Thermobifida alba: one gene and its partner. The main gene of each other region encodes a partner of the protein of the gene in region 2 in a complex. Links are inferred from orthologs where the notes say so. Each region holds a gene or a part of one and is shown on either strand. Other genes may lie near its edges. The genes, in order: rodA and FOF52_RS16785.

What was found.
Region 1: the proteins of FOF52_RS16785 (region 2) and rodA are in contact, whole or in part, in a crystal structure (PDB 6PL5), measured with the Thermus thermophilus proteins. The link is inferred for Thermobifida alba from one-to-one orthologs. Residues at the interface, in WP_223903432.1 of Thermus thermophilus: Arg4, Ile5, His6, Leu8, Ala9, Phe12, Ala15, Leu16, Leu19, Gly20, Arg22, Ala23, Trp24, Leu26, Gln27, Val28, Tyr31, Tyr34, Leu36, Leu43, Thr45, Asp47, Lys156, Gln157, Gly158, Ser160, Val184, Leu201, Glu202; in WP_223903423.1 of Thermus thermophilus: Phe161, Val165, Phe168, Val169, Leu172, Pro198, Tyr199, Glu202, Tyr211, Arg212, Asp213, Gln220, Val221, Gln223, Ser224, Ile226, Ala227, Ile228, Gly229, Ser230, Gly266, Phe267, Val270, Leu274, Tyr277, Gly278, Leu281, Phe285, Leu289, Arg297.

What each region holds. Positions count from the first base shown.
Region 1 is NZ_CP051627.1:2,489,196-2,492,386, forward strand. What follows is about bases 44-2,924. They hold rodA (rod shape-determining protein RodA), read right to left. Parts: upstream 2,133-2,924; coding sequence 954-2,132; downstream 44-953. Other genes in these bases: FOF52_RS11010 (TIGR03960 family B12-binding radical SAM protein), read right to left, coding at 44-714; FOF52_RS11020 (hypothetical protein), read right to left, coding at 2,149-2,496. In the rest of the region: more of FOF52_RS11010, read right to left, coding at 1-43; ndk (nucleoside-diphosphate kinase), read right to left, coding at 2,970-3,191. UniProt on the Escherichia coli protein: Peptidoglycan polymerase that is essential for cell wall elongation. Also required for the maintenance of the rod cell shape. Functions probably in conjunction with the penicillin-binding protein 2 (mrdA).
Region 2 is NZ_CP051627.1:3,776,677-3,779,985, reverse strand. What follows is about bases 41-3,039. They hold FOF52_RS16785 (peptidoglycan D,D-transpeptidase FtsI family protein), read right to left. Parts: upstream 2,265-3,039; coding sequence 816-2,264; downstream 41-815. Other genes in these bases: FOF52_RS16780 (FtsW/RodA/SpoVE family cell cycle protein), read right to left, coding at 2,261-3,039; FOF52_RS16790 (serine/threonine-protein kinase), read right to left, coding at 41-823. In the rest of the region: more of FOF52_RS16790, read right to left, coding at 1-40; more of FOF52_RS16780, read right to left, coding at 3,040-3,309. UniProt on the Escherichia coli protein: Catalyzes cross-linking of the peptidoglycan cell wall. Responsible for the determination of the rod shape of the cell. Is probably required for lateral peptidoglycan synthesis and maintenance of the correct diameter during lateral and centripetal growth.

The DNA of each region.
Region 1 (3,191 bases), 1.3 Mb from region 2 along the record:
GTGCACCCGCCACGGCACCCCCTCCCGGTTGGGCGTGTACCGCTCGATGCGGCCGTCGGGCAGGTAGGTGACGTCGTAGAACTTGGGCACGTACACCCCGCCGGTGGCGGCCAGACGGGCCAGCAGCGCGTCGCGTCCGCCCGGGGAGCCCTCCCGGCGGAACTCGCGGACGATCTCGGTGATCGCCAGCGCGATCTCCTCGCCGTCGCCGAGGACGACGGCGTCGAGGAAGTCGGCGATGGGCTCGGGGTTGAACGCGGCGTGTCCGCCGGCCAGCACGATCGGGTGCTCGTCGGCGCGGTCTGCCGCGTGCAGCGGGATGCCCGCCAGGTCCAGCGCGGTGAGCAGGTTGGTGTAGCCCATCTCGCTGGCGAAGCTGACGCCCAGCAGGTCGAAGGCGGCCAGGGGGCGGTGCGCGTCCACGGTGAAGTGCGGCACCCCGTGCTCGCGCATGAGCTTCTCCAGGTCGGGCCAGACCGCGTAGGCGCGTTCGGCGAGCACTCCCTCGCGCTCGTTGAGGATCTCGTAGAGGATCTGGACGCCCTGGTTGGGGACACCCACCTCGTAGGCGTCGGGGTACATCAGCGCCCACCGCACCTCGGTGTCGTCCCACTCCTTGACGACGGAGTTCAGCTCACCCCCCACGTACTGGATCGGCTTCTGCACGTGCGGCAGCAGCGCTTCCAACTGCGGGAAGACGGATTCGACAGTCATCGGAAAAAGGGCCTCACGTTCGCGGTCGCTCGGCGACGGACAGGAGACGGCGCCTGTTCCTGCCAGGATAGGCGCCCTCGGGGCAATGCGGTGAATCGCGGGAGCGGCCCCGGTGTCCCCGGGGTCGACCGGGCGGGCGGCGCCGTCGGGACCGCCGGCGGCCGCGGGACTCGCGCTGTGCTCCGCCGCGGCCCGTCCCGGCCCGCCGGGGGCGAGCCCTCTCCTCCGCCGGTCCGCGGTCACCGTGCCTCCCCGGTGCGCGCGTGCACCCCCAGGACCAGGCCGACCGCGGTGAGGTTGGCGACGGCCGCGCTGCCCCCGTAGGAGACGAACGGCAGCGGCAGTCCGGTGACCGGGCTGAGCCCCAGGGTCATGCCGATGTTGACGAACACCTGGAAGCAGAACCAGGCCGCCACCCCGACGCAGACCAGGCGGCCGTAGGGCTGGTCGCAGCGGGCGGCGGTGCGCAGGACGCGCAGCAGCACCACGCCCAGCAGCACGATGACCGCGCACCCCCCGGCGAAGCCGAGCTCCTCGGCCACGACACTGAAGATGAAGTCGGTGTGCTGCTCGGGCACGAGCTTGCCGCTGGTCTGCCAGCCCTGGAACAGTCCGGCCCCGCCCAGCCCTCCCGAGCCGACCGCGATGAGCGCCTGGTTGACGTTGTACCCCGCCCCCAGCGGATCGGCGCCCGGGTCGAGGAACGAGACGAGCCGCGCCACTTGGTAGTCCTTGAGCAGGCCGAGCCACCACACCGCGAGCGCCCCCAGTGCGCCGCAGCCGAGCAGGCCCAGCGGCCAGCGCGGCGAGGCACCGGAGAGGGCGAGCATGGCCAGATGGATCACGCCCAGCACCAGCGCGCTGCCCAGGTCCGGTTGCAGCAGGACCAGCCCCGTCGGCACCGCCAGGACTCCCAGGCTGAGCAGCACCTCCCGGGCGGCGGGGGCGCGTGTCCGGTCGGGGGGTCCGCCCAGCACCGCGGCGACGGTCAGGATCAGCGCGATCTTGGCGGTCTCGGCGGGCTGGGCCTGGAGGCCGCCGACGGCGATCCAGGCCCGGGAGCCGTTGACGACCTCCCCCAGCGGGCCGAGCACCAGCAGCAGCGCGACGGTCACGGCCACGAGGAGCACCGGGGCGTAGGCGCGCACCCTCCGGTGGTCCACCGCGGCGACGGCGAGGCAGAGCGGCAGGGCCAGCAGGAGGTGTCCCAGATGCCGCCAGGCGTGCCCGGTGGGCCCCGGCGGCCCGCCCGGCTGGAGGGTGGCCGACCACACCATCAGGGCGCCCAGCACGCCGAGGGTCAGCACCGCTGCCAGCAGCACCCAGTCGAGGCGGCGGGGCACGACCCGGGCGGTGAGCCGGACGAGGCGCGACAGCGGAGCGGGCAGTCGCACGGACTGGTCGAAACGGAGCGACATGCGGCGCCTTTCCGGATCACTCGTCGACCGGACGGACCGCTCCGTCCGGCTGGTCCTCGAAAGGTCCGGCGAAGCGGGGTGCGGCGCCGTCGGCCGGCCGCATGCGTCCCCCGGCGCACCCGCCCCCGGCCCCGGCCGGGGGCCCGTGGCGCGCCGGCGGGCAGTCGGCGGTGTCCAGGAACCGCCCCTGGACGGCGGGGGCGACCACGTGGACGTGGTTGTTCTCGGCCAGCGCCCGGTAGTGCTCCCCCATCGGCACCTGGAGGTACCACAGCCGGCCCACGAGGAGCGCCAGCAGGCACACCACCAGCGCCTGGGCTGCGAGCACGGGCCAGTGCCCGCGGGCCCGCACCGGATCACCCATCGGTTCCCCTCCCCTTCCGACCGCGCCGCGGCGCCGGTCGCGGCGGATCCGCCGGCGGGGGGAGCGTGCGCCGCCGGACGGGCCGCGGCCCCGGTGCGGGGCCGGACGGGACGGCAGAGGCGCCGCTGACCACCGCCGGGAGCGCGCCCCCCGCCCGCCCGCGCGGGGAGGCGGAGGCGTCCGCGGTTCCCGGTCCGGCCGCCGTGTCACGGCCGGGGCCGACGGGTGTGGTGGTCATGGGCATCCTCAGCGGTGTCGGACGGGCTACGGCTCGTCGGGCGGACGCGGCGCGGCCACGGGCGCCGCGGAGCGCTCCGTGACCCGCCACCCCCTAGCGTAACTCTCCGAAGTCACGTAGTTACACAAACGCGCCGGTTTGTCGCAACGTGCCGCAGACAGCACCGCGGCCGGACGGATGGTTCCGTCCGGCCGCGGTGCGGATGCGCTGTGCCGGTGTCCGGGGGCCGCCGAACTCAGGCCAGGTCGGGGAAGAACAGTTTGATCTCGCGCTCGGCCGAGTAGGTGGAGTCCGAACCGTGCACGATGTTGGCCTGGACGTCCAGGCCGTAGTCACCGCGGATGGTGCCGGGGGCGGCCAGGACCGGGTCGGTCGCGCCAGCCAGGGAGCGGAACGCCTCGACCGCGCGGTTGCCCTCCACCACCATGGCGACCAGCGGACCGCCGGTGATGAACTC
Region 2 (3,309 bases):
GCGCCCACTGGGCCACCTCGGCGGCCGAGGAGGGGCGGTCCTGCGGGTCCTTGGCCAGCATCCGTTCCACCAGCTCGCGTACTGCGGGCGGTACGGTCTCGGGCAGGGGCGGCGGAGGTTCCCGGGAGTGGGCCAGGGCCAGCGCCAACGGGGTGTCCGCGGTGAACGGCGGCTGCCCGGCCAGGCACTCGTAGGCGACGATGCCGAGTGCGTAGAGGTCCGACAGCGGGCTGGCGGGCTTCCCCGAGACCTGCTCCGGGGAGATGTACTGGGCGGTGCCCATGACCATGCCGGTCTGGGTGAGGGTCACCGACTCGTTGCCGCGGGCGATGCCGAAGTCGGTGAGTTTCACCGCACCGTCCTCGGTGACCAGCAGGTTGCCCGGCTTGATGTCGCGGTGGATGACCCCGGCGGCGTGTGCGGCGGAGAGCGCCTGCGCGGCCTGGTCCACCACGTCCAGGGTGATGTCGGCGTCGAGGCCCGGGTTGCGCTTGATGATCGCCGACAGGGACTCGCCCGTGATCAGCTCCATGACCAGGAAGGAGTACCCGTCCTGGTCGCCGTAGTCGTAGACCTGGGCGATGTTCGGGTGCGACAGCGCCGCGGTGATCTGCGCCTCGGTCCGGAACCGCTGCTGCGAGACCGGGTCGCTCACCTGGGCCATGTGCAGCAGTTTGACCGCCACCGGGCGGCTGAGCAGGATGTCGGTGGCCCGCCACACCTCGCCCATGCCGCCCACACCGATGCGCTCGTCGAGGCGGTACCGGTCGATCAGCACCACCCCGGCCCGCGAGCCGAGGCCACGCTCAGGTGTCTCACTCACCGTTGATCACTGCTTCCATGATCGCTTTGGCCACGGGAGCCGCCAGGACGCCACCGCTGGCGTTACCGCGTTCGATGACGACCGCCACCGCGACCTGGGGGTCGTCGGCGGGGGCGAAGGAGATGAACCAGTTGTGGGTGTCGCCGTCGCCGACCTCGGCGGTACCGGTCTTGCCGGCCACCTGGATGCCGGGGATCGCGCCGGTCCGGCCGCTGCCCTCGTCGCCTTCGGTGACCAGGATCATGGCCTGGGTGAGCTGCTCGGCGGTGTCGGCGCTGACCGCCTCGCTGAACACCTGGGGGGTGGTGGACTCGATCTCGGACATGTCCGGACCGAGGATCTCCTGGACCAGGTAGGGCTGCATGACGGTGCCGTCGTTGGCGACCCCGGCCGCGACCATCGCCATCTGCAGCGGGGTGGCCTGCAGCTGGCCCTGCCCGATGCCCATCTGGGCGCGCAGGTTGTCGTCGGGCTCCAGGGGGGCCGAGCTCTCCGTCACCGCGAGCGGGATGTTCATCGGTCCGGAGTTGAACCCGAACGCGGTGGCCTGCTCGTGCAGGGCTTCGGCACCCAGTTCGATGGCCCAGTTCGCCATCGAGGTGTTGCAGGAGATCTCGATCGAGTGCGCGATCGAGTCGGGCGCGCCGCCGTTGCAGGGGCCGCTGAAGGCGTTTGGCAGCTGGCTGCCGCCGATCGGGAGCGTGGCGGGCGCGTCGATGGTGGAGTCGATGGTGTGGCCGTTCTCCAGCGCCGTGGCGGCCGTGACGATCTTGAACGTGGAGCCCGGCGGGTACAGCTCGTTGAAGGCCCGGTTCAGCAACGGCTGGTTCTCGTCGTCGGCCAGCTTGTTCCAGTTCTCGACCGAGGTGTTGATGTCGGCGAGGTCGGCCACCGAGTTCGGGTCGTAGGTGGGGATCGAGGCCGCGGCCAGGATCGCGCCGGTCTTCGGATCGATGGCGACGGCCGCGCCCCGCCCGTTGGTGGCGTTGGCCTTCAGCCCGTCCAGCGCCGCCTGCTGGGCCGCGGGGTCCAGGGTCAGCACGACCGAGGCGCCCTGCGGATCGGTGCCGGTCAGCATGTCCAGGAAGTTGCGGACCATGAGGCTGTCGTCGGAGCCGTCGAGGTAGGAGTTGTGGGTCTGCTCGATGCCGAAGTTGCCCATCGGGTTGAACACGCCCACCGGGTGCGCGTACAGCTCTCCCTCAGGATACTCGCGCTGGTAGTACTCCTCCTCCTCGTTGAGGGTCGAGGAGGCGATCTGCTCGTTGCCCACCACGATGGGGCCGCGCGGCAGGGAGGTCCGCTCGGCCACGTCGCGGCGGTTGAACTCGTGCTCGCGGAGCCAGTCGGCCTGGAACGCCTGGATCCAGGTGGTGTTGAGCAGCAGCACCCCGAACAGCGCCAGGGAGAACACCGCGAGTCTGCGAATGGGCTTGTTCATCGGGAGATCACCTGGGTCGCACCCTCGTCCTGGATGGCCACGGGGGCCGGTTTGCGGGCGTTGTTGCTCATCCGGACCAGCAGGGCGAGCATGATCCAACTGGACAGCAGGGCGGAGCCACCCTTGGCCACGAAGGGGATGGTCGCTCCGGTCATCGGGATGACGCGGGTGACGCCGCCGATGACCACGAAGGTCTGGAAGGCGATGAGGAACGAGATCCCCGAGGCGAACATCTTGACGAACAGTTCCCGGGAGGCCAGCGCGATGCGCATGCCCCGCTGCGCGAGCAGTGCCAGCACCAGCAGCATCACCATCAGGCCGGTGAGGCCCAGTTCCTCACCGAACGCGCTGAAGATGAAGTCGTTCTGCACCTCGGGGACGTGGCCGGGCTTGCCGCCGCCCAGTCCGGCGCCCAGGATGCCGCCCTCGCCCATCGCGAAGAGGCCCTGCACGAGCTGCTGGCTGTTCTGGCCGGCCTGCACGCAGAAGGCGTCAGCGCTGTTGTTGATGACCTCGTCGGTGCAGAACACCTCGGGGTTGAAGGCGTCCAGCCAGGTGACCACGCGGGTGCGGAAGTGCGGGACGAACGGGTACAGCAGGGCGCAGGCCCCGAAGAACGCGCTCAGGCCCAGGATGATCCACGAGGAGCGCTGCGTGGCCACGTAGATCATCGCGAGGAAGGTGCCGAACAGCAGCAGCGAGGTGCCCAGGTCGTTCATGAGGATGACCAGGACGATGATGCAGAAGCCCCACATGACCGCCATCGGCGCCAGGTCGCGCATCCGGGGCAGTTCCAGCACCTTGATCGGGCCGATCTTGAGCGGCTTGCTCACCAGCGAGAGCACGTCGCGTTTGGTGACCATGTACCCGGACAGGAAGACGACCAGCGCGATCTTGGCGAACTCGGACGGCTGGAGGCTGGTGATGCCCAGGTTGATCCACTGCCGGGCGCCGTTGATGGTCATGCCCAGGCCGGGGATCAACGGGAGCAGCAGCAGGATCACCGCGCTGAGCGCCGTGATGTAGGGGTAGCGCTGCAGGACCC